Regions from separate parts of the Nocardioides salarius genome, predicted to be linked through region 1. Evidence: predicted binding sites of a transcription regulator. Region 1 holds the regulator's gene; each other region holds the start of a gene.

Region 1 (10,002 bases):
GCGGTGTGGGGGCCGATGCGCGACAAGCTGCTCAGCGAGAAGACGGTGGTGCTGACCTCGGCGACGCTGATGCTCGGCGGCGACTTCGCCTCGGTGGCCACCAGCGTCGGGCTCAAGCCCACCGAACGGGTCGGGATGGGGCGCGAGATCGCGCCGGGCGACGGGGTGCTGCCCTGGCGCGGCCTCGACGTGGGCAGCCCCTTCGACTACGGCCAGCAGTCGATCCTCTACGTCGCCCGGCACCTGCCGCAGCCGGGTCGCGACGGGCTGGTCAAGGCCCAGCTCGACGAGATCGTCGAGCTGGTCGACGCCGCCGACGGCCGCGCGCTGGGGCTGTTCTCCTCGCGGCGGGCCGCGGAGGCCGCGGCCGAGGCGGTGCGCGAGCGGCTGCCGCACCTGACGATCCTGGCCCAGGGCGACGCGCAGCTGCCCGAGCTGGCCAAGCAGTTCGTCGAGGACCCCCACACGGTGCTCTTCGGCACCCTGTCGCTGTGGCAGGGCCTCGACGTGCCCGGCGACACCTGCCAGCTGGTGCTCATCGACCGCATCCCCTTCCCGCGCCCCGACGACCCGCTGATGAGCGCGCGGCAGAAGGCGGCCGACAAGGCCGGCGGCAACGGCTTCATGCAGGTCGCGGCCACCCACGCGGCGCTGCTGATGGCCCAGGGCGCGGGCCGGCTGATCCGCACCACCTCCGACCGCGGCGTCGTGGCCGTCCTCGACCCGCGGCTGGCGACCGCCCGCTACGGCTCGTTCCTCAAGGCCAGCCTGCCGCCGATGTGGACCACCACCGACCCGGCCGTGGTCCGCAAGGCGCTGGCCCGGCTGGCCTCCTCCGCGAAGGGCTGAGGCCCCCGCCGCGGGCTCGGGGTCCCGGCGGCGCGGGACGTCATACAGGCGGGACGTCAGCGAGCCCAGCGAGGTATGACGTCCGGGGGACCCGCTCCTAGGCTGGGGGCGTGCAGGTGGTGAGCTCGACGCCGACGGCCCAGGTGGCCCGGAGCCGTGGCACCGCGCCCGTGGGTGTCGGCCTGCTGGTCGCCGTCGCCGCCCTCGTGCTCGGGATATTGGGCATGCACGCGCTCGGGCTGCACGGCGTCGGCGTCAGCCACGGCGCCCCGGCCTCGGGGGTCTCCGTCGCCCCTGCAGCTGACTCGACCGGGACGGCCGTAGAGCACGGTGCCCACCACGGCACCGTGGCCGCGGCGGACGAGGGGCACGGCCTCCCGCACGGCGCCGCGGAGATGGTGGTGCTGTGCGCCGCCATGCTGGCCGCCGCCGCCGGCATGCTCCTGGCCCTGGCCGGCCTGCGGCACCGAGCACCGCCGGTGTGGGCCGAGCTGCGGTCCGCACTGGCCCTGAGGGTCACCTCCCGCGCCCGGCCGGGAGGCACGGGTCCACCAGCGGTGTGGGAGTTCTCCGTCGTCAGGTGCTGAGCAGCGCTGCGCCGCGCCCGACGTACGTCGGCTCCGCGCGGCACCGCCGCCCCGCACGATTCCCGGACCACCTGACACCAGGAGACACCCATGTCCCACCGCTTCACCCGCGCCCTGGGCGCGAGCCTGCTCGTCACCGCCCTCGCGACCTCCCTGGTCGGCTGCGGCGGCGAGGAGGCCGGCACCACCACGACCGAGCTCTCGGCCACCGAGCACAACGACGCCGACGTCGCCTTCGCGCGCGACATGGTCCAGCACCACGCCCAGGCGGTGGCCATGGTCGACCTGACCCGCGGGCGCGACCTCGACCCCGAGGTCGCGCAGCTGGCCGAGGGCATCCGCGACGCCCAGGTGCCCGAGATCGAGACCTTCAGCGACTGGCTGGGCGACTGGGACGAGGAGGTCCCGCCGACCATGCTCGACCACGCCAACGCCGGCCACGGTTCCGGTGACATGTCCGAGACCATGGAGGGCATGGACGACGCCATGCCCGGCATGATGTCGGGCGCCGACATGGACGCCCTGCAGGCCGCCGGCGCCGGTGACTTCCAGACGATGTGGCTCGAGATGATGATCGAGCACCACGAGGGCGCGGTCGAGATGGCCCGCACCGAGCAGGAGGACGGCCGCTACCGGCCGGCCGTCGAGCTCGCCGCCGAGATCGAGGAGAGCCAGGGCGTCGAGATCGAGACGATGCGCGACCTCCTCGGCTGACCGGCCCCCCGGAACGTCATACGGGCGGGACGTCAGCGAGCCGCGGGATGTATGACGTCCCGCGGCTCGCCCCGCTCCGCCGGCCTACAGCCGAGAGCGCCCGTCGTACCCGCCCCGCGGCGGCTTCAGCCCGAAGAACGCCCCGACGGTGGGAGCGACGTCGGTGGTGCGGGCGTGGCGCGGGGAGACCTTGCCGGGGGTGACCGAGCGGTGCCCGCCGCCGATGAAGAACGGGATGGCGCGGGTCGCGGGGTGGCCGTGGTTGCCGGGGATGGGGTTGGAGAAGACGTCGGGGTCGCTGAAGCGCCAGCCGGCTTGGCAGAAGACCACCACGTCGCCCGACTCGGGGCCCAGGCGCAGCCAGTCGGCGCGGCGGTCCCAGGCCTTCAGCACGCCGGGCACGTCGGCGGCGATGCGGCGGATGCGGCGTACGGCCTTGTCGCGCTGGGCGCGCGGGCCGGTCCAGTAGACGAGGTCGGCGCCGCCGTTGTCGGCGATCGCGAAGCGCCCGGCGAGGAACGGGTCCTCGGAGAGCGGCCCCTGCAGCGAGACGATGCGGTCGGGGTAGGACCAGTCCATCGAGTGGTCGGCCAGCACGATGACGATCGAGTGCTCCCAGCGCCCCGAGCTCTTCAGCTCGGCCACGAAGTCGCCCACGAGCCGGTCGGTGTTGACCAGCGCGAGCCGGCGCGCGACCTCGAGGGTGGTGGGCCCGGTGAGGTCGGTGTGCCCGAGCCGGTCGACGTCGCCCAGGTTGACGAAGACCAGGTGCGGGTCGAACGTCTCGACCATGTCGAGCGTCGCGCGCATCGTGAACTCGTCGGGGGCGTGCCCCGAGATCGGCACGATCGGGAACGGCTCCCAGCGGTGCGTGGCCCGCTCGCCGAAGATGCCGTAGAGGTACTCCTTGCTCAGCACCGTGCCGGTGCGCAGCCCGCGCCGGTTGAGGCGTTCGATGACGGTGGGGAAGCGCAGGTCGGAGGGCTGGTCGAGGGTGCGGACGTCGCCCAGCTCGCGGTCGTAGACGGCGTTGGCCGGCACGCCGCTGCGGTCGGGCCGCACCCCTGTCATCATCATCGTGTGGTTGGGGATGGTCTCCATCACCGGCATCGAGGTGGCCCGCGGGTGGTGCACGCCGCCCTCGCGCAGTGCCAGCAGGTGGGGCGTCAGGCCGCTGTCGATCTCCTCGGGCCGGCAGCCGTCGACGACGAGCACGTAGGCGCGCTTGCGGGTCGCGGGGCCGGCGGCCACGGCCGGGTCGAGGCCGGCGAGCGTCGAGAACGCCAGGCCCGAGGCCGCGGCCGTCAGGACCGTACGCCGCCCGGCGCGGATCTCGCCGAGCCCACGGTCGAAGGGCGCCTGGCCGTCGGTGCGGCGGGGCGTGCTGGGCTCACACATCAGCGGTCTCCGACCGGGGTCGCCACACGCCGCACCGTGCCGGTGCCGGCGAGGGTCTCGAACGACGCGTCGTGCGTCGCGGTGGTCTGCTTGTCGTCGCGCGCGCCGATCACGAACCAGTCCATCTGGGTGCGCTCGGCGGTGATGTCGAGCACCGAGAAGCCGTGGTCGTCGAAGTTCAGGTACTTGATGTGGCGGTTGTTGGCCTGGATCGCGGCCTCCACCACCGGGGTCAGCGCGGGCTGGCCGGTGATGTCCTTGAGGTTGTTGGAGGTCACCGAGGAGCAGACGAGCTCGACGCCGACCGAGTCGCCGAGCACCGGGTAGGCCGAGGTGTCCAGCGGCAGGTCGCAGGCCCAGCCGGAGTGGATGTCGCCGGTCACGAAGACCACGTCCTTGACCTGGTGGTCGCGGATGTGGGCGAAGACCTCGCGCCGGTCGGCGGTGTAGCCGTCCCACTGGTCGACGTTGTACGGCGCGCCGTCCTGCGGCAGCAGCCCGGTGACGTTGTTGACGGGGTCGATGAGCTCGTTGGGCAGGTCGGCGAAGGTGACGGGCGCGATCATCACCGGGTTGCCGATCACCTTCCACTGCGGGGCGTGGTTGCCCCGGGTCAGGGAGTCCTTGAGCCACTCCATCTGCCGGTTGCCGGTGATGGTGCGCAACGGGTCGTTGACCTCGGCGTCGACGACCGGGGTGGCGACCTGCTGGGAGCGGTAGGTGCGCAGGTCGAGCATGCTGATCTCGGCCAGGTCGCCGAAGCGCAGCCGCCGGTAGAGCCGGGCGCCGTCGCCCAGCGAGGCGGTGCCGTCCATGCGCACCGGCATCCACTCGTCGTACGCGCGGTGGGCGCGGGCGCGCCGCTTGAGGTAGTCGCCCTCGCTGTCGTCGTGGTTCTCGGCGTTCTTGCGCCACTGGTCGTTGGTGACCTCGTGGTCGTCCCAGGTCACGATCCAGGCGTACCTCGCGTGCAGCGCCTGCAGGTCGGGGTCGGTCTTGTACTGCGCGTGCCGGCGGCGGTAGTCGGACAGCGAGACCATCTCGCGGGCCGGGTCGTGGGCGCGGACGTCGACGTTGGACTGGCCCATGCCGTACTGGCCGGGGGCGTACTCGTAGAGGTAGTCGCCCAGGTGCAGCACCGCGTGCAGGTCGTCGCGCTCGGCGAGCAGCCGGTAGGCGCTGAACCAGCCGGCCTGCAGGTTGGCGCAGGAGACCACGCCGAAGCGCAGGTTGTCGGGCGTGGCGCGATTGGCCGGGGCGGTGCGGGTGGTGCCGACGGGGCTGCGCTGGCCGCGGGCGATGAAGCGGTAGTAGTAGGTCGTCGCGGGCCGCAGGCCGCGCACGTCGAGCTTGACGGTGTGGTCGCGCGCCGCGCTGGTGACGAAGCGGCCGCGGCGCACCACGTCGCGGAAGCGGCGGTCGGTGGCGACCTCCCAGCGCACCCCCAGCCGCGGGCCCTTGCCGGAGCCCGGGGTGGCGGCGCGGGTGGGGGTGACCCGGGTCCAGATGAGCACCGCGCGCGGCAGCGGGTCGCCCGAGGCGACCCCGTGGGCGAAGACGTCGTGGCGGGCCCGGGCCGCCTGGGCGGCCGGCAGGACGCCGCTGCCGACGGCGATCGCGGCGCTGCCGGCGCCTCCGGCGGCCAGCACGGTACGCCGGGCGAGCGAGGTCGAGGTCGGGCTCTGGGGTGGGGTCACGCCTCATCCAACGACGAAACCCCGCCCGCGTGACGCGGACGGGGGTGTCGACACCGACTGTTCACCGTCGGTTCGACGGCGGGTCGGTGAGGGTCGGTGGTGGGGCTCAGACGCTGCGCAGCACGGCGGTGACGACGCCCAGGATGGAGGCGTGGGTGCCGTCGATGGGCTCGTAGGCGTCGTTGTGGGGCAGCAGCCAGACCTTGCCGTCCTTGCGCTGGAAGGTCTTGACGGTGGCCTCCTCGCCGATCAGGGCGGCGACCATCTGGCCGTTGCTGGCGGTCTGCTCCTGGCGGATCACCACGTAGTCGCCGTCGCAGATCGCGGCGTCGATCATCGAGTCGCCGGAGACCTCGAGCAGGAACAGCTGGCCGTCGCCGACGAGCTGCTGCGGCAGCGGGAAGACGGCCTCGACGCGCTCCTCGGCCAGGATCGGGCCACCGGCGGCGATCCGGCCCACGACCGGCACGTAGGAGGCCTGCGGCATCGTGTTGCCGATGTCGGTCTCGTCGACCGAGCTCTCGTCGGCCGAGGAGATCGCCTTGCGCCGGGCCATCAGCTCGGGCAGGAAGACCTCGAGGGCGCGGGGGCGGTGGGGGTCGCGCTTGAGGAAGCCTTTCTCCTCGAGCACCTTGAGCTGGTGGGAGACGCTGGAGGTGCTGGTCAGGCCGACGGCCTGGCCGATCTCGCGCATGCTCGGCGGGTAGCCGCGGGTCTCGATGGCCTCCTTGATGCAGGCCAGCACCTTGACCTGGCGCGGGGTCAGACCGGTCGCGTCAGGGGGCCCGTCGGGCAGCTCTGCGACGCCCCGCTTGCGGGGGCCGCCGTCCTTGGTCGCCATCGTGTGCCTTTCGTGCGCGAGGCCCGAGCCGGGGAGTCCGCTCGGATGGTCGTGGGGCCACGGTATCGCCGCGCGCGCCCGACTTCAAACATCTGTTCGACTGCGTGTCGCGAGGCGCCGGGCGTCACCACCGTCTCGAACAATTGTTCACCGGACCCCTTGCGTGCATCGAACACCTGATCTAGTCTCGCTCATGTGTTCGATCGAACACCTGGTCGATCCGGCGCCTGATGGCCGGCTCGAGCGGGACTGTCGGTGGTCGTCGGTAGACATCACCTCGCAGCGATCGACCACCCGACCACCCCCTTCCCCAGGAGGTCCAGATGAGCACGATGACCCTCACTCCCGCCCTGTCCACCACCGTCCGGCTGACCCGCCGCGGCCGGCTCGTGGTGCTGGCGCTCGGCCTGCTGCTCGTCGCCCTGGTGGGCGTCGTCCTGGCCGGCGGCTCGGTGGCCACCAGCGAGTCCGGTCCCACCCCGGCGACCGAGATGATCACCGTCGGCACGGGCGACACGCTGTGGGCGATCGCCGCCGAGCGTGCCGAGGCCGGCGACGTGCGTGAGGTCATCGAGCGCATCCAGCGGCTCAACTCCCTCGACGGTGGCCTGGTGGTCACCGGTCAGCGGCTGGTCGTCCCGGCCGGCTGAGCCGGACGCCCGGGCGTGAGGTCCGGGCACGGCGGCCACCTGGCCGCCCACGATTTTCGCCGGTCGCCTCGACCCCGGCCGGCGAAACCAGGGGAAAGACGAGGGGCGGGCCCGCAGTGGGCCCGCCCCTCGCGCCATGTCCGGGTGCGCCTCGGTCAGGGTGGGGGCATGGGTGCGGCTCGCGACGACGACGTGTTCGAGGAACGACTGGCGCAGTGGCAGGCCTGGTGCGAGGCGCCGTGGGGCCGGCTGCGGTTCAGCGTGGTGCGCGAGACGCTGCGCCGCCAGGCCGAGGCGCTGGGCGGGCCCGGCGGCGGGCTGCGGGTGCTCGACGTGGGCGGAGGCGACGGCCGCGACGCGGTCGCGCTGGCCTTGGCCGGTCACCACGTGACGGTCCTGGACCCCGCCGCCTCCTGGCTCACCGAGGCCCGCTCGCGCGCGGAGTCGGCCGGGGTGGGGGAGCGGCTGGTGACCGTCGAGGGGTCGATCGACGACCTGGGCGCGGTCGGCGGCGGCTTCGACCTGGTGCTGTGCCACTTCGTGGTGCACTACCGCCCCGCCGAGACCGGCGCTGCCGACGTACGACGTCTGGCGGGGGCGCTGCGCCCCGGCGGACGGGTCTCGGTGATGGCGCCCAACCCCGCAGCCCGGGTGCTCGGCCGCCTGGTGCGCGAGGGCCCGGAGGCGGCGCTCGAGCAGCTCGAGCGCGACGACATGGAGTCGGCCACCTTCGCCACCACCGCCCGGGCGGTGCCTCCCGAGGAGGTCGAGGGCCTCCTGGTGGACGCCGGGCTCGAGGTGGTCGGCCGGTACGCCGCTCGCGTCGCCAACGACTACCTCGCCGACGACACCCTCAAGGCCGACCCTGACTACTTCGCGGCGCTGGAGCGCCTCGAGCTCGCGCTGTGCGACCAGGAGCCGTTCCTCCGGCTCGGCGCGCTGTGGCAGGTCGTCGCGCAGCGCCCGGCACGACCGGGCGTCGACGAGCGGTGAGTCAGCTGGACAGACCCTGAGCGGCCATCCAGTCCGGGTCCGGCTCGACGGGCTGGATCAGCTCGACGACCAGGCCGTCGGGTCCGGCGACCTGCATCCGGCGCTGTCCCCAGGGCTCGGTCACGAGCTGCTTGAGCAGCGGGACCCCGGCCGCGACCAGCCTGTCGTGCTCGGCGCCGACGTCGGGCACGACGAGCGCGAGCATGGTGCCGCGCACGCCCGGGGCGGGCTCGACCCAGGTGTCGTGGTCGTGCTGCACGAAGTCCACGCTCAGTGCCTGGTCGGGGTGGCGCGTGCTGACGTACCAGCCGAGGTCGACGGCGACGTCGAAGCCGAGTTGCTCGCTGAGCCAGGAGCCGGCCGCGCTGGGGTCGGGGCTGGCGAGGACGGTGCCGATCTGCGTGACCTGCATGGGTGGGTCCTCTCCTCGTCCGGCCGGAGGTCCGAGCCTGGCAGGCCGCCGTGGTGCGACGCCACCGGTTTGCGGGCCGGTCGGCGGCAGGCGGGTCAGCGGGCGGCGCGCCGCCCGCCGGGGCGCGGCGGGGGAGTGGCCGGGTCGCGGGTCAGGCCCAGTGCCCGGGTCAGCCTGGCGATGAGCATCAGGCCGACGAAGAGGCAGGCCACGGCGCCCACCGAGGCCAGGGCCAGGAAGAACCACGCCGCGGACTCGCCACCCCGGGCCTGGGTGCCGAAGTCGATGGCGGCGTAGACGAGGTAGCCCCAGGCGATCACGGCCGCGGTGACGGCGAGCGCCAGGCCGAGGAGTCGCGGCTGGAAGGTGCGGGGCGCCCGCTCCGCGCGCCGGGATCCGGCACGCTTGCCGGGGGTGCCGGTGGGGGCCTGCTCCGGTTGCTCTCCCACCTCCACGTCCACATCCTCATTGTGTCGGACGCGACCCAGCCGCCGCGAGCGGCTCGCGGGTCTCGTCGTGGCGGCGTCGGGCGCGTCGCGGGCCGGTCCGGACCACCGGGTCGCAGCGTCGGCACCGCGCTGACCTGCGGCTTTGTGGATGCACGGATCCGGGTCACACCGAAATCGCCGGACGGCTTGCGCGGCTCGTGGTCGCGGGCGTACGGTTCCACTACATCTAGTAGTTACACCGATGTAGTTATCCACATCTAGTTCACAGTCGGATGCGGGATGCTGCACAGATGAGCGGTTGTTCTCCACAGGAACGGCCTCGATATCCACACCCAACCGGCCCCCGACGGGGGTTGTCCAGCGCGCCCGAGAGGAGGACCCGATGCACTGCCCCTACTGCCGTGCCACCGACACCCGGGTCCTCGACTCGCGGGTCTCCGAGGACGGCGGCTCGATCCGCCGCCGGCGTACCTGCTCGTCGTGCTCGAAGCGGTTCACCACCGTCGAGCAGATGCAGCTGATCGTCGTGAAGCGCTCGGGGGCCAGCGAGCCCTTCGTGCGCGAGAAGGCCGTGGCCGGCGTGCGCAAGGCGTGCAAGGGCCGACCGGTCACCGAGGACCAGCTGGCCTGCCTGGGCCAGGTCGTCGAGGACACCCTGCGCGGGGCCGGCGCCGCCGAGGTGGCGGCCCACGAGGTCGGCCTGGCCATCCTCGGGCCGCTGCGCGAGCTCGACGAGGTCGCCTACCTGCGCTTCGCCAGCGTCTACCGCCAGTTCGCCTCCGCGGCGGACTTCGAGGACGAGATCGCCATGCTCCGTGCCGAGCGGCTCACGCTCGACACCGAGCCCCAGCCCACGGGCTGACACACAGACCGCCCGGCAGGTAGTGGGGAAGCTGCCTGCCGGGCGCACCACCTCTTCCCGCACCGCATCAGTCGATGTCGGTGGTCGCAGCGACCATGGACACCGCCAGCACGACCCAGCAGCAGACCCACAGCAGACCAGCAGCAACCCGCAGCACAGCCACAGACGAGCACCCCTTAGACCGGGACACAGAGGAGCACGGCATGACCGAGACGGTGAGCGGCGCAGGCGCCGACGCAGCGACCAAAGGCCAGGGCAAGGGCCTGACGATGGAGCGCGTCTTCAGCACCGAGGGGGTGCACCCCTACGACGAGCTGACCTGGGAGAGCCGCGACGTCGTCCAGACCAACTGGAAGACCGGCGCCACCGTCTTCGAGCAGCGCGGCGTGGAGTTCCCCGCCACCTGGTCGGTCAACGCCTCGACCATCGTCACCACCAAGTACTTCCGCGGCGCGGTCGGCACCGACGCCCGCGAGCGCAGCCTCAAGCAGCTCATCGACCGCGTGGTCTCCCAGTACGTCAAGGGCGGTGTCGACCACGGCTACTTCGC
Region 2 (10,002 bases), 1.5 Mb from region 1:
CTTCGTCATCGCCGCGCAGGAGGAGGGCGGCCACGGGCGCAAGCAGCAGCGCCGGATCGCCGCCGCGTTCGTGCGGGGCTACGTCGAGGCGATGCGCGGCTACGCCACCGACGCCACCGAGCAGCAGGGCCAGATGCGCGAGGACAACGCGCCGAAGATCATCCGCCGGCTCTTCGAGTCGGCCAAGGAGGAGCGCGACGGCTGGCTGGCGCGCAAGTACCACGACGAGTACCGCCGCGGCTTCCGCGCCGACGACGAGCACGTGCCGGTGACCTCGCGGGTGCCGGAGTTCCAGGAGGCGCTCGAGCGCTTCGTGCGGGAGAACGACATCGAGGTGCCGGCGCGGGCCGGCTCGATGCGGGTCAAGGACGTGTGCCAGCGACTCGGGCAGGGCACCGCCTCGCTGGGCCTGCCGCGCTACTACCTGATGGTCGAGGGCCCCAACGCCGACGGCACCGACGACCTGCTGCTCGAGCTCAAGCAGGCACGGCGCTCGGCGCTGGCCGGGCTGGTGCCGCCCTCGGAGTACGTCGTCGACGGCAACGCCGACCGGATCTCGCATGCCCAGGGCGTGCACCTGGTGCGCGGCGACCGGTTCTACGGGGCCGTCGAGATGGACGGGCTGAGCTTCATGGTGCGCGAGCGCTCGCCGTACCGCGACGACATCGACCTCGACGAGCTCTCCGACAAGCAGTGGCGCAGGTACGCCGCCATCTGCGGCGCCTCGCTCGCGCAGTCGCACGCGCTCTCCGACGAGGCGGGCCTGGTCGACCACGACATCGAGCCCGACGTGCTGGAGGCGATCGGCCCCGAGGAGCTCTTCGTGCAGGACATCGTGGAGTACGCCGCCGAGGCGGCCGACCGGGTGCGGGCCGACCACCGGCACTTCCGCTCCGACCAGGAGCTGGGGGCCTTCGCGATGGTCGACCGCGTCTTCCGCTGAGGGGTGCTCCGGGCCGGCCCGCGAGGGCGGGCCGGCCGGAGCGGGGGCTCAGGCGCCCCAGGCCTCCTGCCAGCCCTCGATCTCCGAGGCCGGGCGCGAGCCCGGGCCGGTGTAGACCGCGGAGGGGCGGATCAGGCGACCGGTGCGCTTCTGCTCCAGGATGTGCGCCGACCAGCCGCCGGTGCGGGCGCAGGTGAACATCGAGGTGAACATGTTGGCCGGCACCTCGGCGAAGTCGAGGACGATCGCGGCCCAGAACTCCACGTTGGTCTCGAGCACGCGGTCGGGGCGGCGCTCGCGCAGCTCCTTGAGGGCCGCCTGCTCGAGGGCCTCGGCGACGGCGTAGCGCGGCGCGTCGAGCTCCTTGGCGGTGCGGCGCAGCACCCGGGCACGGGGGTCCTCGGCGCGGTAGACGCGGTGGCCGAAGCCCATCAGCCGCTCGCCGCGGTCGAGCAGGCCCTTGACGTAGGCCTCGGCGTCGCCGGACTCCTCGACGTCGGAGATCATCCCGAGCACGCGGCTCGGGGCGCCGCCGTGCAGCGGGCCCGACATCGCGCCGATGGCGCCGGAGAAGGCGGCGGCCACGTCGGCACCGGTGGAGGTGATGACGCGGGCGGTGAAGGTGGAGGCGTTCATGCCGTGCTCGGCCGCGCTGCTCCAGTAGGCGTCGATGGCCTTGACGTGCTTGGGGTCGGCCTCGCCCTTCCAGCGGATCAGGAACTTCTCGGCGAGGGTCGCGCCCTCGTCGACCTCCTTCTGGGGCACGACGGCCTTGTTGAGACCGCGCGCCGACTGGGCGGCGTACGACAGGACCATGACGGCCAGGCGGCCGATGTCCTCGCGGGCCTGCTCGTCGGAGATGTCGTAGGTCTGGCCGAAGCCGAAGGCCGGCGCGAGCATCGCGACCGCGGCCTGCACGTCGACGCGGACGTCACCGGTGTGCACCGGCAGGTTGAAGGGCTCGGCCGGGGCCAGGCCGGGGGTGTAGGCACCGTCGATCAGCAGACCCCAGACGTTCTCGAAGGGGACCCGGCCGACGATGTCCTCGATGTCGACGCCGCGGTAGCGGAGCGCGGACCCCTCCTTGTCGGGCTCGGCGATCTCCGTCTCGAAGGCGACGACGCCCTCCAGCCCGTGGTGTACCTCGGTCATCGCATGACTCCTGTGTCGTGTGCGGCTGCGTCCAAACCGTCGCATTGTGTCAGTGATGCTGCCCGCGCGGCACGCGGCGGTCCAGGACCCCGCGGGGTGGTCGCCCGCTGGCTACCGTGAGGACCATGCCCGAGCCCTCCGACGTGACGTCCCCGCAGCTGCGCGCCCTGCGCCAGGAGTACGCCGCCGCCGGCCTCACCGAGGCCGGGCTCGCCCCCGACCCGTGGACCATGTTCGGGCGCTGGTTCGACGAGGCGCGGGCGGCCGGGCTGCACGAGCCCAACGCGGTCGTGGTGGCCACCGCCTCCGCCGACGGCGCGCCCTCCGCGCGCACGGTGCTGCTCAAGGGGCTCGACGACGGGGCCGGGCGGCAGGGCTTCGTCTTCTACACCAACCACGGCTCGCGCAAGGGCGCCGACCTCGAGGCCAACCCCCGCGCCGCGCTGCTCTTCCCGTGGCACCCGCTCGAGCGGCAGGTGCGCGTCGACGGCGTCGTCGAGCGGCTCTCGCGCGAGGTGGTCGCCGCCTACTTCGCCGAGCGCCCGCGCGGCTCGCAGCTCGGCGCCTGGGCCTCGGCCCAGTCCTCGCCGGTCGCCGGCCGCGAGGAGCTCGAGGCGGCGTACGCCGCGGCCGAGCAGCGCTTCGCCGGTGCCCCCGTGCCGGTGCCCGGCGGCTGGGGCGGCTACGTCGTGCTGCCCGAGGCCGTGGAGTTCTGGCAGGGCCGGCCCAGCCGCCTGCACGACCGGCTGGTCTACCGCCGCTCGGACGCCGGGTGGTCGGTGGAGCGGCTGGCGCCCTGACGGGTCGTGGTCTGGGTCGTGGCCCCTGGCCGCGGCATGGCGCGTCCCCAGGCACACGACCGGGTCGCCGAGTAGCCGCAGCCGACCGGAGCGAGCCCCCGCCGCGGTGCTGGCCCGGGGCCGTACCCGGCTGGCACCCTGGGCCCATGGTCTCGGATCTGCGTCGCTGCCGGAACGGTCACGAGGTGCCCCCGGCTGCCTCCATCTGCCCCACCTGTGGCGACGGGGGCTCGGTAGGGGACGCCTCGCCCGGCCCCGACGAGCCGTCCGGCGGCTGGGCGTGGATCGTGGTCGGGCTCGTGGTCACCACCGCAGGGCTCATCACCGGGATCGACTCGACGGAGCCGCCGAGCGGTCGAGCCCTGGTCAGCCTCGTGGTCGTGGTGCTGGGCTTGGTCCTCCTCGGCATCGGCGTCGTCGCCCAGGGTGTGCTCGTGGGGCTGCGCCGGTGGCAGCACGAGAGCGGTCGTCCGGCGCGGTGACGTGGGGACCTGGGAGACACACCCGGTCACCCCCGACCGGTTCGAGGACTTCGCCGACGTCGTCAACCCGAACCGGCGCGCCTCGCACTGCTGGTGCCTGTCGCACCGGCTCCCTGCCTCCCAGGTCGAGGAGCTGGGCCGGGGCAGCCGTGAGCGGGCGATGCGGTCGCTGTGCGAGCGCGAGCACCCGCCGGGCGTGGTCACCTACCGCGACGGCGTGCCCGTGGGTTGGTGCAGCATCGGTCCCCGCGCCGACAACCCCAAGCTGGCCGCGTCGAGGCTGATCAGGCCCGTGGACGACCTGCCCGTGTGGAGCATCATCTGCGTCGTCGTACGAGGTGGTCACCGCCGGCAGGGGGTGACGACAACGCTGCTCGAGGGCGCGGTGGCCTGGGCGGCGTCCGAGGGGGCGCCGGCCGTCGAGGCCTACCCGGTCGACCCGGTGGGGGAGCGGATGGACCTGACGATGGCCTTCGTCGGCACCCGGGCGATGTTCGAGAAGGTGGGCTTCGAGGTCGTCGGCACGACGGCCGCCGTGGCCAGCCGGATGCCGCGCCTCGTGGTGCGGCGCGACCTGCCTTGAGGGGGAGGAGGTCCCGGCGTCCGTCGTCGGTCCGCAGTGGGCCGTCGGTGGCTCCTGGTGGCCATCCACAGGGACCGATCACCCCTTGACTAGAACACCAGTTCGAGTAAAATCGGGGTATGCAGACGCCGCTGGACGACCTGAGCGAGGCCGAGGTCCTCGACCGGGCCTCAGCCTGCGCGCGCTCCGTCCGCGAGGCCGAGGTGGAGCTGCTGGTCCTCGCCCAGCACTGGGCGGTGATGCACTCCGCGGAGCGGCTCGACCCCCAGCAGCGGCGCCTGCCCGGGCGCGAGCAGGCCCGCCGCTACGGCGGTGAGGGGGTCGCGGAGGTCACCGAGTTCGCCGCCGCCGAGCTCGGCGCCCGCATCGGGCTCACCACCTGGGCCGCGGCCCGTCTGATCGGCGACGCCCAGGACCTCCACCACCGCCACCCCGCGCTGTGGGCGCGCGTGCAGGCCCTCGAGGTCCGGGCCTCCTACGCCCGCCACGTGGTCACCAAGACCCGCGAGCTCTCCCGCGCCGAGGCCGCCCACGTCGACGCCGAGGTCGCCGAGTCGGCCGACGGGCGCATCCCCTGGACCCGCTTCGAGGCGCTCGTGGCCGGCAAGGTCGCCTCCGCCGCCCCCGCGATCGCCCGCGAGAAGGAAGAGCGCGCCAAGAAGGCCCGCTTCGCCAAGATCATCGGGCGACCCGAGCACGGCATGGCCTCCTTCCTCATCCGCGCCGACGTCGCCACCATCACCCGCATCGACCGCGCCGTCAGCGCGCACGCCACGACGCTCCAGGCGGCACTGCCCGACGAGCCCGGCGCCCTGCGCGAGGACGACGAGGCCCGCACCGACGAACGCAGCGTCACCATCGACGACCGCCGCGTCCTGGCCGCCCTCCAGCTCACCACTGGCACCACCGAGCCCGGCGCTGCGGACGTGGGGCCGCGGGTCGACCTGGTGGTCCACCTCGACGGCCGCGACCAGGTCGAGCTCGACGAGCACGGCCGCCCCCTCGAGGCGGTCGCCCGCCTCGAGGGTCACGGCCCCGTCACCCGCGCCTGGGTCCGCGACACCCTCGGCCCCCACGCACGCTTCACCATCCGCCCCGTCCTCGACCTGGCCCACCAGGCCCCCGTCGACGCCTACGAGATCCCCGCCCGCCACCGCCGAGCCGTGCGCCTGCTCTCCCCGGCCGACACCTTCCCCTACGGCTCCTGCACCAGCGAGCACCTGCAGGTCGACCACACCGACCCCCACGGCCGGGGCGGTCCCAGCAAGATCGGGAACTACGGTCCGCTGACCACCAGCCACCACCGCCTCAAGACCCACGGGCAGTGGCAGGTCCGACAACCCTTCCCCGGCATCCACCTGTGGCGGGACCCCCACGGCGCCACCTACCTCGTCGACCACACCGGCACCCGACCCCTCGGCCAACAAGCCGGGGCCCCGCCGCCGCCACCGCGACGACCCACCAGCACCTTCGAGATCTACCGACCCGACATCCAGCTCGTCCTCGACCCCGCCGCCTGATCAGGGCTGCTCGTCGGAGACGTCGGGGACGTCGGGGACGTCGGGGAAGAGGCGGCGTGAGCCGGAACCCTCGTCGGCGAGCACGTCGTCAGGGTTGTAGAGCCGGCAGCGCTGCAGGGACAGGCATCCGCACCCGATGCACCCGTCCAGCTCGGCGCGGACCTTCTCCAGGTCGGCGATGCGCTGGTCGATGACCGGACGCCAGCGGGCCGACATCCGGGCCCACTGGACCCGGGTCGGGGCGGCCTCGGCCGGTACGTCGGCGAAGGCTGCGCCGACGTCGTCGAGGGTCAGGCCCACCCGCTGCGCGGCCCTGATCACGGCGACGCGACGCAGGACTGCCCGCGCGTAGCGCCGTCGGTCGCCGGCGGTACGCGTGCTCGTGATGAGACCTCGGGCCTCGTAGTAGCGCAGGGCGGACGGGGCGAGGCCCGAGCGTCGAGCCACCTCGCCGATGGTGAGCAGGTCCCGCCGATCCATGTTGACCTCAAGTGCACTTGACGTTGTCCGATCGACGGCATGGTAGTCATCCAGAACAGCGACGACGACGCGTTCAAGCGGGTCCACCAGTCCGGCCCCGGGCGGAGGAGGTGGCCGTCCAGGCGTCGTCCGCCGATCCTCCAGGGCGTCCCGCACGGGACTGGTCGGGCCGACTCGCGCGCCTGGCGCGACCCGCTCGGCGAGCTGCGGTGAACGCTCACCTCCCGTCGACAAAACCTCTTGTCCCGCCCCGAGGCCCGGCGTACGGTCTTTCGCACACGGGAAAGGAGGTGGTCCGGAGAATGAGTTCTTCCAGGACGCGTGAGGTGGCTGCCCGCTAGCAGCCCCAGCAGGACGACGGGGCAGGAGTGCCCCTGACGCTGCTGGCGAATCCCAAGCAGCTGCCCGACCCGCAGGTGGCCCGGCTCCGTCCGCCGGGCACGGCCCTCGTCTCGAGGGTCACGCCTGCGGGTCGCTGCATGTCCGGACCCGTTCGCGGGTTGCTCGGGGAGGGCTCCGGGAATAAGGTTGCGCAAGTCAACCGTTAATCCCAGCGTGAATCGAGAGTCCGTGACCCAGGCCCCCCACCCGACCGGCAGCCCCGGCGACACCGCAGCCGCCCCGGCGGAGTCCGAGGTGGCCATGACGCACCGCCAGGTGCTCGAGGCGCTGAGCGGACTGCTGCTGGCGATGTTCGTGGCCATGCTCTCGAGCACCGTGGTCACCAACGCGCTGCCGCGCATCGTGGCCGACCTCGACGGCACCCAGACCGGCTACACCTGGGTCGTGGTGGCCACCCTGTTGGCCATGACTGCCACCACGCCGGTGTGGGGCAAGCTCTCCGACCTCTTCAGCAAGAAGATGCTCGTGCAGCTGGCGCTGGTGATCTTCGCGATCGGCTCGCTCATCGCGGCGCTCGCGCCCAGCATGGAGGTGCTCATCGGCGCGCGCGTCGTGCAGGGCCTCGGTGTCGGCGGGCTGACCGCCCTGGTGCAGGTCGTGATCGCCAGCATGATCACGCCGCGCGAGCGCGGGCGCTACTCCGGCTACATCGGCGCCACCTTCGCCCTCGCCACGGTCTCAGGCCCGCTCATCGGCGGCCTGATCGTCGACTCCCCGCTCGGCTGGCGGGGCACCTTCTTCGTCGGCCTGCCCTTCGCCGTGGTGGCCTTCGTGCTGCTGCAGAAGACCCTGCGCCTGCCGGTCGTCAAGCGCGAGGTGCACATCGACTACACCGGCGCCACGCTCATCGTCGCCGGCGTCAGCCTGCTGCTGGTGTGGGTCAGCCTGGCCGGCAACCAGTTCGACTGGGTCTCGCCCGTCTCGGCACTGCTCGTCGTCGCCGGCCTCGTGGTCGTGGCCGCCGCGGTGTACGTCGAGGCCCGCGTGGCCGTCGAGCCGGTGGTGCCGCTGGGCCTCTTCCGCGACCGCACCATCGCCCTGGCCACCACGGCCTCGGTGCTGATCGGCGTGGCCATGTTCGGCTCCACCGTCTACCTGTCGCAGTACTTCCAGACCGCCCGCGGCATGAGCCCGACCCACGCGGGCCTGATGTCGATCTGCATGGTCGGCGGGCTGCTGGTCTCGAGCATCGTCTCGGGCCGGCGGATCACCACCACCGGGCGGTGGAAGCGCTGGCTGGTCTCGGGCATGGTCCTGACCGTGGTCGGCCTGGCCCTGCTCGGCACCATCGACGAGACCACCGACCTGCGCGTGGTCGGCGTCTTCATGGCGGTCCTGGGCGTCGGCCTGGGCGCCACCATGCAGAACCTGGTGCTGGCGGTGCAGAACAGCGTGCCGCTGAGCCAGCTCGGCGCGGCCAGCTCGGTCGTCGCGTTCTTCCGCTCCCTCGGTGGCTCGGTGGGCGTCTCCGTGCTCGGGGCGCTGCTGAGCACCCAGGTCGCCACCAAGGTCACCGCCGGGCTTCGCGACCTCGGCATCGAGGAGACCGGGCACAGCAGCCACGAGATCCCCGACCTCGCCACCCTGCCGGCCCCGGTGCGCGGGGTCTTCGAGCAGGCCTTCGGCGAGTCCTTCGGCCACATCTTCCTGGTCGCCACCCCGCTGGCGCTGCTGGCCCTGGTCTGCGTCGTGGCCATCCGCGAGGTGCCGCTGCGCACCACCCACGACATGGTCCCGGTCGCGCCCGCCGACTCCGCGCCCGAGGCCACCGCCGACCTGGTCGAGGACGCCGAGGGCGTCGACAGCCGGGCGGCGGCTACGCTGCCGCCACGATGACCGCCTCACGAGCAGAGTCCCTCATGCGCCTGGAGCAGGAGGTGGGCGTGATGATCCGCCGCGTGAAGCGGGTGATCGGGGAGCGTGCCCACGCCGTGCACCCCGACCTGCAGCCGGCGTCGTACCTGATGCTGGCCTACCTGGGCCAGCACGGCCCGATGCGGGCCTCGGTCGCGGCCGAGATGTTCAACATCGACAAGGGCGCCATCAGCCGCCAGGTCGCGCACCTCGTCGACCTCGGCCTCGTCGAGCGCACCCAGGATCCCGACGACGGCCGCGCCTCGCTCATCTCGGCCACCGCGTCGGCCGTCGAGCGGCTGACCGCGGTCGCCGAGCACCGGCGGCGCTGGCTCGACGAGCGGCTCGACGACTGGGACGCCGAGGAGCTCGAGGACTTTGCGCGCGTGCTGGGCCGCTACAACGAGGCCCTCAACCGCAGCTGAGGGCCCCGCCGGGCAGCGTCAGGAGCGCACCCAGACCGCGGTGTCGCCGGGCAGCAGGTCGGAGACCGGCCCGCTGCTGGCCACGACCTCGCCCTGGGGGCGGCTGACCGGGGTGGAGCCGCAGTTGAGCACCACGGTCACCGGCCCGCGCCGGAAGGCCAGCACGTCGCGGCCCAGGTCGAGCATCTCGACCTCGCCGGTGGCGCTGCTCAGCGCCCGGCGCGCCGCGAGCGCGCGCTGGTAGAACGCCAGCGTCGAGTCGGGGTCGACCCGCTGGGCGTCGACGGTCACGTCGGCCCAGCCCTCGGGCTGGGGAATCCACGGCTGGCCCTCGCCGGGCCCGAAGCCGAACGGCGGCTTCTCGCCCGACCACGGCATCGGCACCCGGCAGCCGTCGCGGCCGACCTCGCCGGTGCGCAGGTAGGACGGGTCCTGCCGGTGCTCGGGGGCCACGTCGACCTGCTCGAGCCCCAGCTCCTCGCCCTGGTAGACGTACGACGAGCCGGGCAGCGCCAGCATCGCCAGCGTCGCGGCGCGCGCCCGGGCCAGGCCCTTCGCGCCCCCGCCGTAGCGGGTCACGTGGCGTACGACGTCGTGGTTGCTCAGCACCCACGTCGGGCTGGCCTGCACGTCGGCGAGCGCGGTGAAGGTGCCGGTGATGACGCCCTCGAACGCCTCGGCCGACCACGGGGCCAGCAGCCAGGAGAAGTTGAAGGCCTGGCTCATCTCGTCGTCGCGCACGAACTGCGCCATCGACTCGGGGGTCTGGGTCCAGGCCTCGGCCACCAGCATCCGGTCGCCGTCGTACTCGGCGAGCACGTCGTGCCAGCGCCGGTAGACGTCGTGCACCTCGGGCTGGTCCCACATCGGCTCGTCGCGCAGGGTGCGCTCGACCATCGAGCGCTCCTCGTTGATCGGCGCCGCGCTGTCGGGCTGCTCGCCCTCGGCGACCACCTGGTCGCGCAGCGACTCCTCCTTGAGCAGGCCGTGCGCCACGTCGACGCGGAAGCCGTCGACCCCGCGGTCGAGCCAGAAGCGCAGCACGTCGACGAACATGTCGCCGACCTCGGGGTTGCGCCAGTCGAAGTCGGGCTGGGTGGAGTCGAAGAGGTGCAGGTACCACTGCGGGTCGTCGTCGCGCCCGTCCGGGTGCTCGGCCACCCGGGTCCACGCGGCGCCGCCGAAGACCGACTGCCAGTTGTTGGGCGGCTCCTGGCCCTGCGGGCCGCGGCCGTCGCGGAAGAGGTAGCGCGCGCGCTCGGGGCTGCCGGGCTCGGCGGCCAGCGCGGCCTGGAACCACACGTGCTGGTCGGAGGAGTGGTTGGGCACCAGGTCGGCGATGATCTTGAGGCCCAGCTCGT
Region 3 (10,002 bases), 2.0 Mb from region 1:
CACGTTGAGCTCGCGGGCCTGGCGGTTGCTGCCGACCTCGTACTTGTCGGCGTCGAGGACGGCCGGCTCGGGGTCGACGTAGAGCGGCAGCACGTCGAGGTCGCGGTCGACGGGCAGCACCTGGCGCTGCAGCAGCCGGGTGGTCGTGGTGCTCATGCGTCGACTCCTCCGCTGGTCAGGGTCTCACCGTCGCGGAAGTGCGGGGCGAGCTTGTTGTCGACCATCGAGAGCGCGGAGCCGATGGCCATGTGCATGTCGAGGTACTTGTAGGTGCCCAGGCGACCACCGAAGAGCACCATCGGCTCGGCCTTGGCCAGCTCGCGGTACTTCAGCAGCTTCTCGCGGTCCTCGGCGGTGTTGACCGGGTAGTACGGCTCGTCACCCTCCTCGGCGAAGCGCGAGTACTCGTGGACCACGATCGTCTTGCCGGGCAGGTAGGTGCGCTCGGGGTGCAGGTGCTTGAACTCCAGCACCCGGGTGTGCGGCACGTCCTGGTCGTTGGCGTTGACCACCCCGGTGCCCTGGAAGTCGTCGACGTCGAGGGTCTCGGCCTCGAGGTCGATGGTGCGCCACGACAGCCGGCCCTCGGAGTTGTCGAAGTACTCGTCGACGGGGCCGGTGTAGACGATCGGCACCTTGCCCTTGTACTGCTCGGCGACGTCGAAGAAGTCGGTGGAGGTGCGCACCTCGATGTTGGGGTGCTCGGCCATCCGGGTCAGCCACGCGGTGTAGCCGTCGACCGGCAGGCCCTCGTAGGTGTCGTTGAAGTAGCGGTTGTCGAAGGTGTAGCGCACCGGCAGCCGGGTGATGATGTCGGCGCTGAGCTGCGTCGGGTCGGTCTGCCACTGCTTGGCGGTGTAGCCCTTGACGAACGCCTCGTACAGCGGGCGGCCGATCAGGCTGATCGCCTTCTCCTCGAGGTTCGTGGCGTCCTCGGTGGCGATCTCGCTGGCCTGCTCGGCGATCAGCGCCCGCGCCTCGTCGGGGGTGTGGCTCTTGCCGAAGAACTGGTTGATCAGGCCCAGGTTCATCGGGAAGGAGTAGACCTGTCCCTGGTACTTGGCGAAGACCCGGTGCTGGTAGCCGGTGAAGTCGGTGAACCGGTTGACGTACTCCCACACCCGCTTGTTGGAGGTGTGGAAGAGGTGCGTGCCGTACTTGTGCACCTCGATCCCGGTCTCCGGGTCGATCTCGCTGTAGGCGTTGCCACCGAGGTGGTCGCGCCGTTCGAGCACGAGGACCTTGAGTCCGAGCTCGCTGGCACAGCGCTCCGCGACGGTGAGTCCGAAGAAGCCGGAGCCCACGACCACGAGGTCGGGCTGCTGGGCGGGGTCAGTGTGAGGGGCTGGCACGGTCGGTCAGTCTACGGACGATGGCGGCAGCCGGCGCATCCCACGCGCTGCGCGCATGGCCCGGATCACGTTGCCGGCCTCCGCCCGCCCCCCGCGCGCCGGGCTCAGCACCACGACCGCCAGGGCGATCAGCCAGGGCTTGAGCCGCACCAGGGCGTTCTCGCCGTAGCGCAGGTGCACGGCGAAGAGGTTGCGGTACATGTAGTACCCCTTCCACCCGGCCAGGTCGTGCTGCTGGTCGAAGTCGAGCTGGCGCACCAGCACCGCGTCGCGCAGCGCCCAGATGCGGTAGCCGGCCCGCCGCGCGCGCACCGCGAAGTCGACGTCGTCGTAGAAGATGAAGTAGCTCGGGTCGGGCAGGCCGATGCGCTCCAGCACGCCGCGGCGCACCATGAACCCCTCGAAGGCGACGTTCTCGAGCTCGACCCGCTCGGGCATCGCGTCCCGGCTCCCCCAGTCGGTCTCGACCATCCTCGACTTGGGCTTGATCGCCAGAGGGTTGCGCAGGTCGAAGCGGGTCGCGGCCTTCTCGCAGAGCCGACCCTGGGAGTCCTCGCGCACCGCCATCAGGCAGTCCTCGTCGGTGGCCAGCAGCACCCCGAGGCAGTCGGGGGCGGGCAGCACGTCGTCGTCCATCAGCCAGATCCGGTCGACGCCGGCGTCGTACGCCGTGCGGGTGCCGAGGTGGAAGCCGCCCGCGCCGCCGAGGTTCTCGGGCGTGCGGACCACCCGCAGGCCCGGCAGCGTGCAGGCGGCCAGCACGTCGGGGGTGTGGTCGGTGCTGGCGTTGTCGACGACCACGACCAGCTCGGGCGCGGGGTCGAGGGCACCCAGGCCGGCGAGCATCCGCTCGAGCAGGTCGGCGCGGTTGTAGGTGACGACCACGACGCCGGTGGTCTCGCTCATCGCAGGAACCTCTCGTGGCCGGTGAAGTCGCCGCGCAGCCCGGCCAGGGCGGCGCGGGCGCTGAGCGCGACGCGGCCGGGGTCGCGGCGGGTGAGCAGGTAGAACCACACGGTCTTGGCCCAGAACATCGCCACGTGCGCCCAGCCGCGGTAGTCGCGCAGGTTGACGGTGTTGTTGCGGGCCATGCAGTAGGCCTTCAGCTCGCTGGGGCTGTGGTTGTAGGTGGTGCGCCCGCCCATCATCGGGGTGCCGAGCTCGCCGACCGAGGGGTGGTGCACGCGGGCGCCGGTGACGGTCGCGATGCGCGCACCCGCCTTCTCGGCGCGCAGCCGGTACTCGTGGTCGTCGCCCCAGATGAAGAACTCCGAGCGCGGCAGGCCGATGCGCTCGACCAGCTCGCGGGTGACCAGCACCCCGTTGAAGGGGATGACGATGTCGTCGAGGCGCCCGCGCGCTCCCCCGGCCCGCTCGACGTCGGCGAGGCGGTGCACCACGCGGGTCCCGCCGGGCAGCCGGATCGGGAAGACCAGGCGGCCGGGGTCGGCCTCGTCGACGACCAGGGGCCCCCAGAAGTCGAGCCCGTCCTCGGCCAGGAGCCCGGCCAGGCAGTCCGGCTCGGGCAGCCCGTCGTCGTCCATCAGCCAGACCAGGTCGGCGTCGCGCTCGACGGCCCACTCCAGCCCGTCGTGGAAGCCACCGGCCCCACCGACGTTGCGCTCGAGGGTGCGGGCCCGCAGCGGCGTCCCGGGCGCGGCGGCCGCCTCGGCCAGCCAGGATCCGGTGCCGTCGGAGGAGGCGTTGTCGACGACGAGCACCTCGTCGACCTCCGCCACCTCGCGCAACCGCGCCACCAGCCGCTGCAGCAGCTCGAGCCGGTTGAACGTCACCACCACGGCGACCACACGGCGGGGGTCGGGGCTCGGGTCGGGCACGGCCGACACCCTACGGGCAGCCCGCCGTGGGTCGAGCAGCCAGGAGCGCCAGCGTCCCCCGTTGGTCGAGCAGCGAGGAGCGCCAGCGACGAGCGACGCCGAGACCCCGCGAGTGGCCCGCCCACCGCAACCACCCGCCGTACGCCATGGGGTCGCCGGGTTTCGAGACGGTTGCTGCGCAACCTCCTCAACCAACGACGCCGTTGGTCGAGCAGCAAGGAGCGCCAGCGACGAGCGACGCCGAGACCCCGTGAGTAGCCCGCCCACCGCAACCACTCGCCGTACGCGATGGGCTCACCGGGTTTCGAGATGGTTGCTGCGCAACCTCCTCAACCAACGGCGGGCCGCCGTTGGTCGAGCAGCGAGGAGCGCCAGCGACGAGCGACGCCGAGACCCCGTGAGGACCGCGCTCGCCGTACGCCATGGGCTCACCGGGTTTCGAGACGGTTGCTGCGCAACCTCCTCAACCAACGGCGGGCCGCCGTTGGTCGAGCAGCGAGGAGCGCCAGCGACGAGCGACGCCGAGACCCAGTGAGTGGCCCGCCCGCCGCAACCACGCGCCGTACGCCATGGGCTCACCGGGTTTCGGCATCGCTCGAGCCTTCGGCCCTCGCTGCTCAACCAACGGCGCCAGGAGCGGAGTGCTCCTAGGTTCGTCGGTGGAAGGTGACCTGGTTGTCAGCCCCGACGTCGCTCTCGTACTCCGGGTCATGAATGCGGCGGTGGTGGTAGGGGCATAGGAGTCGTCCGCGGTCGAGGTCGGTGTGGCCGTGGCACGACCACGGGTCGTCGTGGTGGGCGTGACACATCGCCGGCGGGGCGTCACAGCCCTTCGCGGTGCAGCCACCGTCACGGATACCCATCGCGACCCGCTGGGCCGGGGTGAAGTACCGCTTCGCGCGGCCCACGTCGAGCGGCTGGCTCTTGCCGCCCAGCACCACGGGCACGACGCCGGCCTCGCAGGCCAGCCGCCTCGCGGTGGCGGCGCTGATCCGGTCACCGGTGTCGAGGGTGGCGGCCGCCAGGCCATCCTTGAGGGAGTCGAGGGTCATGGTCACCACGACGGTGGCGTTCACGCCACCTGCCTTGGGTAGTTCCTTGGGGTTGAGCCTTTCGATGAGCTCGACGAACGCGGCACCGAGCCGCTGCGCGGTGGGGCGGCGTGCCGGCACCGGCGCCTCGTCCTGCTCTTCGTGCTCGCCTTCATCGGTGGCGCGGTTGGCGATCTGGTGCTTGGGGGCGGCGAAGGCGAGCAGGGCCCGCTCCAGCATCTGGCCGGCCAGCAGCGGCACGGTGAAGGACCCCTTGATCCGGCCGTGGCCGTCCTCGCGCATCCGGAACACCGCCGACTTCTCGGCCTCGCGCTCCTCGCGGTCGAGCTGTTCGGCCTCCCACGCCTCAGCCACCTCCGGTGCCACGACCTCGAGGATGCGGCGGCCCAGCACCCGCAGTGCCTTCGCGTCGTGGACCTCCGCGAACGCCACCAGCGCCTTCGTCGCCTGCTCCAACACACCGGCGTCCAGGTCGTCGGGCAGCTCATCGAGCGCTGTGCAGATCGCCGAGGCCTGCTCCGCGATGACATCGCCACGCCCCAGTGCCTCCCGCACCAGGTCGTAGCGATCCAACCCCTCGGCCAGGCGGACCTGGCGGAACGACTCCCGCTTCGTCGACCGGGTCGCGTTGGAGTGCCACACCGCCACCGACGGCGACGCATTCGTCTCCGCCACCGCCACCGTCTCGGCGTGCGACAACAGCTGCGAGCGCACCTCCACCAACCGGGCCTCGGCCCGAGAGACCTCGACCAACGTCTGCGCGGTGGCCTCCTGGCTCATCGACCACACCGGCGTACCAGCCACGTCATCGAGGGCCGAGTGCACCCGCGCGACAGCACCGCCGATGGGGTGCGTCGCGGTGGTGGCCATGAGTGAAGTATCTCAGGACCCACCGACAAAGCACCAGGTCAGAAGCCGTTTTCCACAGGCAGATCGAAACTTTTTTCGAGACCGTCTCGAGGGTGCGAAAGCGACTGGTCGATGGTGCAGAACTGACCTGTCGGTGGTGCAAAACTGACTGCTCGGCCGTCAGAAGAGGGTGTCCTGGGAGAAGACGGGGGCCGTGGGGGGCGGGGGCGCGGGGAGGCGGGGCGGGCGGGGTGTGGGCGCGGCCCGCCAGCGGGGGTCGGCGTACGCCGTGTGCTCGCGCTCCGGCGCGCCGGGGACGGGCTCGGCGAGGGTCAGGGCCCGCACCGCGCCGTTGACGAAGAGGTCGTGGCGCCCGAAGACCGAGCGCACCGCCGCCTCGTCGAGGGGCAGGGCGCCGGGGGCGGGTGATCCGGGGTCGATCCCGACGTCGACGGTGCGCGCCATCGCCATCACCTCGCGGTTGAGCCAGAACCGCTCGCGGGCCTCGTCGGTGGCCAGGGTGCGGGTGCGGGCGGGGCCGACCGCGGCCCGGCAGCGCTCTCCCCCGGCGGCGGCGTCGGCGAGGGCGTCGGCGCCGGTGCCGAGCGCGGCGAGCAGCTTGGCGGCGGTCTTGGCCCCGAAGCCGGCGACCCCGGGCAGGTTGTCGGAGGCGTCGCCGCGCAGCGCGGCGAGGTCGAGGTACTGCTCGGGGCGCACCCCGGTGACCAGGAACAGCCGGGCGGGGTCGAGCAGCGGCGAGGCGTCGACCCCGCCGTTGAGGATGCGCAGCACCCGCGTGTGCTCGTCGACGAGCGCGAAGCTGTCGCGGTCGGAGGTGGCCAGCACGGTGCGCCACCCCGCGGTCGGCGCCTGGGCGGCGACGCTGGCCAGCACGTCGTCGGCCTCGAGCCCGGGCGGCACCACGACGGCGGCCCCCAGCTCGCGCAGCACCCCCACGACCGAGTCGAGCTGCTCGACCAGCGTCTCGGGCTTCTCGGTGCGGTGCGCCTTGTAGGTGGGCCACCGCTCGCGCCGCACGCTCGCCCCGGGATCGTCGAAGCCGACCACCACGGCGTCGGCCATGGCGCGGTCGACGGCCGCGACCAGCTGCGAGAGCAGCCCGCGCACCGCCCACGCGGGGCGCCCGGCGGCGTCGCGGAAGCCGCTGCGGGCGGAGGCGTGGAAGGCGCGGTGCAGCAACGAGTTGCCGTCGACGACCAGCACGGTGCCGGGATCAGGTGACATCACCCCCCAGGCTAGGCGGCGCCGCCGACCCCGCTCTCAGCAGGCGCCGGACAGGTCGCCGGCCTGGTTGGCGGCGTACCCCTCGGAGAGCGACCCGACGGAACCACCGGTGACCGCGGAGGTGGAGTCCGGCTTCGTCTTCGCCTTCGTCTTCGGCGCGGCGCTGCCCTCGGCCTTCTCGATGGCCGCGGCGACCTTGCGCTGGACCAGGTCGATGTCGGGGTCGGCGGTGTTGATCATCGGCGGCACCAGCGAGAGGCTCGACATCTTCTGCTCCTTGGCCTTCATCGCCAGCGACATGAAGCGGTCGAGCTCGGAGGCCGGCAGGTTGGTCGAGATCATCTCGGAGGAGGCCTGGGCGATCTTCTCGAAGTTCTGCAGCGCCGACTGCGGGCTGACCTGCTGCAGCATCGCGTTCATCACGCACTTCTGCCGCGCCATGCGCGAGTAGTCGTCGGAGCCCTCGCGGGCCCGGGCGTACCAGAGGGTCTCGAACCCGTCGAGCTGACGCGTGCCCGGCTCGATGTAGTCGTAGACGTCGGAGCCGAGGCCGCCGACGGGGATCGGCTGGCGCACCGTGAGGGTCACCCCGCCCACCGCGTCGACGAGGTCCTTGAAGCCCTGCAGGTTGACCATCGCCCAGTAGCTGACCTCGAGGCCGGTGATGCCCTCGACGGCCGAGACGGTCGCCTGCACGCCCGGGTCCTCCTCGGAGTCGCCGAACAGCTCGGCGTTGTCCTGCGCCCAGGTGCTGACGCCGTTGAGGTAGTCGGCGTCGAAGCCGTCGGGGAACTGCTCGGCCATCACCGACCCCTCCGCGAAGGGGAAGTCCTGCATGTTGCGCGGCAGCGAGACCAGCACGGTGCGACCCGTGGTCGCGTCGATCGAGGCCACGGTCAGGGAGTCGGGGCGCAGCCCCCAGCGCCCGGCCCCGGAGTCGCCGCCCATCAGCAGCACGTTGAAGCGTCCGTCGGCCGAGCCGGCGACCTCGCTGGAGCCGAACATCGTCACGATCAGGTCGCGCTGCACGCCCACCAGGTGGGCCCCGAAGAGCAGCGACCCGGCGACGCTGAGCGAGAGCACGCCGTTGACCCCGACGGCCGCGCGCCGGTGCGCCAGGCCCAGGCTCAGCGGCTGGCCCAGCCGCCAGGCGTCCATGAACAGCACCGCCCAGCCCACGGCGCCCGCGAGCAGCGCGGTGCGCACCACGAGCAGCAGCCAGGCCTTCGAGCCGAGCGTCACGGCTTTCTCGGGGTCGAGCAGCACCACGAGCCCGGTGAGCAGGGTGGTCGCCACGACGACCAGCCACACGCGCAGGGCCAGGCGGCCCACACGGCGGTTGCCGGCGGTGAGCTGGGCCGAGCCGGGCGCGACGAGCGTCATCGCCATCAGCGCCAGGGCGCGCCGGAAGCGCACCCGAGCAGCGCGGTCGGCGGCGCTGGTGCGTGCCGGGGCCTCCTGGCCGTCGAGCACCCGGGGGGAAGAGACGGGTGGCATCGAGAGTGCCTTCCTGCTGGGGCGGAACCTGTCGTCCCAGCAGTATCACCAGTCCCAGCCGTCACGAGGGAGCGCCGCGCCGACCCTCCTCGATCTCGCTCTTGCGGGCGAGGCGGTGCGCGCGCCGGATCTCGGCCTCGCGCCAGCGCCGCTCGTCGTCGGCGTCCTCGGGCAGCAGCCCCGGCACCTCGCGCGCGTGGCCCTCGGCGTCGACGGCGACGAAGACGAAGTACGCCGACGCCACGTGCAGCGACCCGACCGACGGGTCGTTCCACGGCTGGGTCTCCACCCGCACCCCGATCTCCATCGAGGAGCGCCCGGCCCAGTTGACCTGGGCGAGGGTGCGCACGATGTCGCCGACGTGCACCGGGCGCAGGAAGACCATCTCGTCGAGCGCCGCGGTCACGGCCGGTCCCCCGCTGTGGCGCTGCGCGACCGCACCCGCTGTCGAGTCGGCCAGCTTGACCACCTCGCCGCCGTGGATGTTGCCCAGCAGGTTGGCCTGGCTGCTCGAGGTCATCACCGACAACGAGACCCGGGCGAAGGACGAGGGGCGCGAGGGGGTCATGGCGGCACGGTAGCCTCCGGCGCATGGCACAGCGGCCCGGCAGCGGGGACGGCGACGAAGAGCGCTTCGACTGGTTGTACGGCGGCAAGGGATCGCCCCCGGAGCCCGACGCCACCCAGCGGATGCCGGTGCAACCGCGCCCGACCCCCTCCCAGCGACCGGCCCAGCCGCCCACCCAACGACCGGCCCAGCGACCGGCCCAGCCCCCGGCCCCACCGCCGACCCAGCACGGCGGCCGCGGCGGGCGCGGCTGGCGCCCCCGCCCGCGGCTGCGCCACCTCGCGCTGCTGCTGGTGGCCTGGATCGTCTTCCTCGTCGCGGTGCCGATCTACGCCTGGACCCGCGTCGACGACGTCGCCTTCGCGCCGGGCGGCGAGCGCCCCGACGAGCAGCCCGGCACGACGTACCTGCTGGTCGGCAGCGACTCGCGCGAGGGCCTGACCCCCGCGCAGCGCAAGGAGTTCGGCACGGGCAACGCGGCCGGGCAGCGCACCGACACGATCATGCTGCTGCACACCGGCGCCGGCCCCAACCTGCTGATGTCGATCCCGCGCGACTCGCTGGTCGAGGTGCCCGACCGCGGCACCACCAAGATCAACGCCGCCTACGCCTTCGGCGGCCCCAAGCTGCTGGTCAAGACCATCGAGCAGAACACCGGCATCCGCGTCGACGAGTACGTCGAGATCGGCATCGGGGGCTTCGTCGGCCTGGTCGACGCCGTGGGCGGCGTCGAGATCTGCCCCGAGAACGCGATGCAGGACCCGCTGGCCAACCTCGACGTCAAGGCCGGCTGCCAGGAGGCCGACGGCGTCACGGCCCTGGGCTACGCCCGCTCCCGCAAGACCTACACGGCCCTCGGCGACGTGCAGCGCGCCCAGGCCCAGCGCGAGGTGGTCTCCGCGGTCGGCGACAAGGTGCTCTCGCCCTGGTCGGTGCTCAACCCCGTGCGCTACTGGCGCCTCAACATGGCCGCCACCGACACCGTCGAGCTCGGCAAGGGCATGGCGCCCTGGCGCGCGGGCATGTGGGCGATGGCGATGACCCGCGTCAACGGCGAGAAGGGCCTGACCTGCGGGGTGCCGATCCAGGACCTCCAGGTCAACTGGGACCCCGAGCGCGCGCCGCAGATGTTCCAGGCGATCATCGACGACGACACCGACCGGATCGGGCAGGGCCTGTGCTCGCCGTCCGGACTGCCGAAGGGGACCACCGGATGAGCCAGACCAGCCACGACACGCTCGACATCACCACCGACGACGACGGTGTCGCCACCCTGACCCTGCACCGTCCCGACCAGCTCAACGCCTTCGACCTGACGATGGCCCGCGAGCTCGAGTCGGTCTTCCGCACCGAGCTGCGCAGCGACGACGTGCGCGCCGTCGTGGTCACCGGCGCCGGCCGGGCCTTCTGCGCCGGCATGGATCTCTCGGCCGAGGGCAACGTCTTCGGTCTCGACGAGTCGCTGCGCCCGACCCCCGAGGAGTTCCGCGCCGCCTACGACGAGGCGCCGTACGACGCCGGCGTGCGCGACACGGGCGGCAAGGTGACCCTGGCCGTGCACGCGCTGCCCAAGCCGGTCATCGCGGCGATCAACGGCCCCG

Evidence for each region. The regulator LexA, encoded in region 1, represses DNA repair genes until DNA is damaged. The targets are predictions, from matches to a motif close to TCGAACANNTGTTCGA.
Region 2: a site for LexA is predicted at 4,051-4,066, ahead of JOE61_RS13605 (HNH endonuclease signature motif containing protein). Genes of this name have one in related genera too.
Region 3: a site for LexA is predicted at 5,176-5,191, ahead of JOE61_RS15975 (HNH endonuclease signature motif containing protein). Genes of this name have one in related genera too.

Annotation. Positions count from the first base shown of each region.
Region 1 covers NZ_JAFBBZ010000001.1:1,351,395-1,361,396, reverse strand. The annotation lists gene JOE61_RS06610 (ATP-dependent DNA helicase) at 1-849, shown strand, start outside; gene JOE61_RS06605 (hypothetical protein) at 960-1,436, shown strand; gene JOE61_RS06600 (DUF305 domain-containing protein) at 1,527-2,150, shown strand; gene JOE61_RS06595 (alkaline phosphatase family protein) at 2,235-3,548, opposite strand; gene JOE61_RS06590 (alkaline phosphatase D family protein) at 3,548-5,245, opposite strand; gene lexA (transcriptional repressor LexA) at 5,352-6,086, opposite strand; gene JOE61_RS06580 (LysM peptidoglycan-binding domain-containing protein) at 6,410-6,736, shown strand; gene JOE61_RS06575 (methyltransferase domain-containing protein) at 6,905-7,729, shown strand; gene JOE61_RS06570 (VOC family protein) at 7,731-8,141, opposite strand; gene JOE61_RS06565 (hypothetical protein) at 8,237-8,596, opposite strand; gene nrdR (transcriptional regulator NrdR) at 8,973-9,452, shown strand; gene JOE61_RS06555 (vitamin B12-dependent ribonucleotide reductase) at 9,656-10,002, shown strand, end outside.
Region 2 covers NZ_JAFBBZ010000001.1:2,824,269-2,834,270, forward strand. The annotation lists gene JOE61_RS13580 (DUF2252 domain-containing protein) at 1-943, shown strand, start outside; gene JOE61_RS13585 (citrate synthase 2) at 992-2,095, opposite strand; gene pdxH (pyridoxamine 5'-phosphate oxidase) at 2,221-2,895, shown strand; gene JOE61_RS13595 (hypothetical protein) at 3,081-3,377, shown strand; gene JOE61_RS13600 (GNAT family N-acetyltransferase) at 3,379-3,960, shown strand; gene JOE61_RS13605 (HNH endonuclease signature motif containing protein) at 4,080-5,480, shown strand; gene soxR (redox-sensitive transcriptional activator SoxR) at 5,481-5,960, opposite strand; gene JOE61_RS13615 (MDR family MFS transporter) at 6,531-8,198, shown strand; gene JOE61_RS13620 (MarR family winged helix-turn-helix transcriptional regulator) at 8,222-8,641, shown strand; gene JOE61_RS13625 (glycoside hydrolase family 13 protein) at 8,660-10,002, opposite strand, start outside.
Region 3 covers NZ_JAFBBZ010000001.1:3,315,195-3,325,196, reverse strand. The annotation lists gene JOE61_RS15995 (glycosyltransferase) at 1-156, opposite strand, end outside; gene glf (UDP-galactopyranose mutase) at 153-1,352, opposite strand; gene JOE61_RS15985 (glycosyltransferase family 2 protein) at 1,359-2,258, opposite strand; gene JOE61_RS15980 (glycosyltransferase family 2 protein) at 2,255-3,190, opposite strand; gene JOE61_RS15975 (HNH endonuclease signature motif containing protein) at 3,838-5,112, opposite strand; gene JOE61_RS15970 (5'-3' exonuclease) at 5,272-6,336, opposite strand; gene JOE61_RS15965 (LCP family protein) at 6,373-7,833, opposite strand; gene JOE61_RS15960 (acyl-CoA thioesterase) at 7,895-8,401, opposite strand; gene JOE61_RS15955 (LCP family protein) at 8,425-9,618, shown strand; gene JOE61_RS15950 (crotonase/enoyl-CoA hydratase family protein) at 9,615-10,002, shown strand, end outside.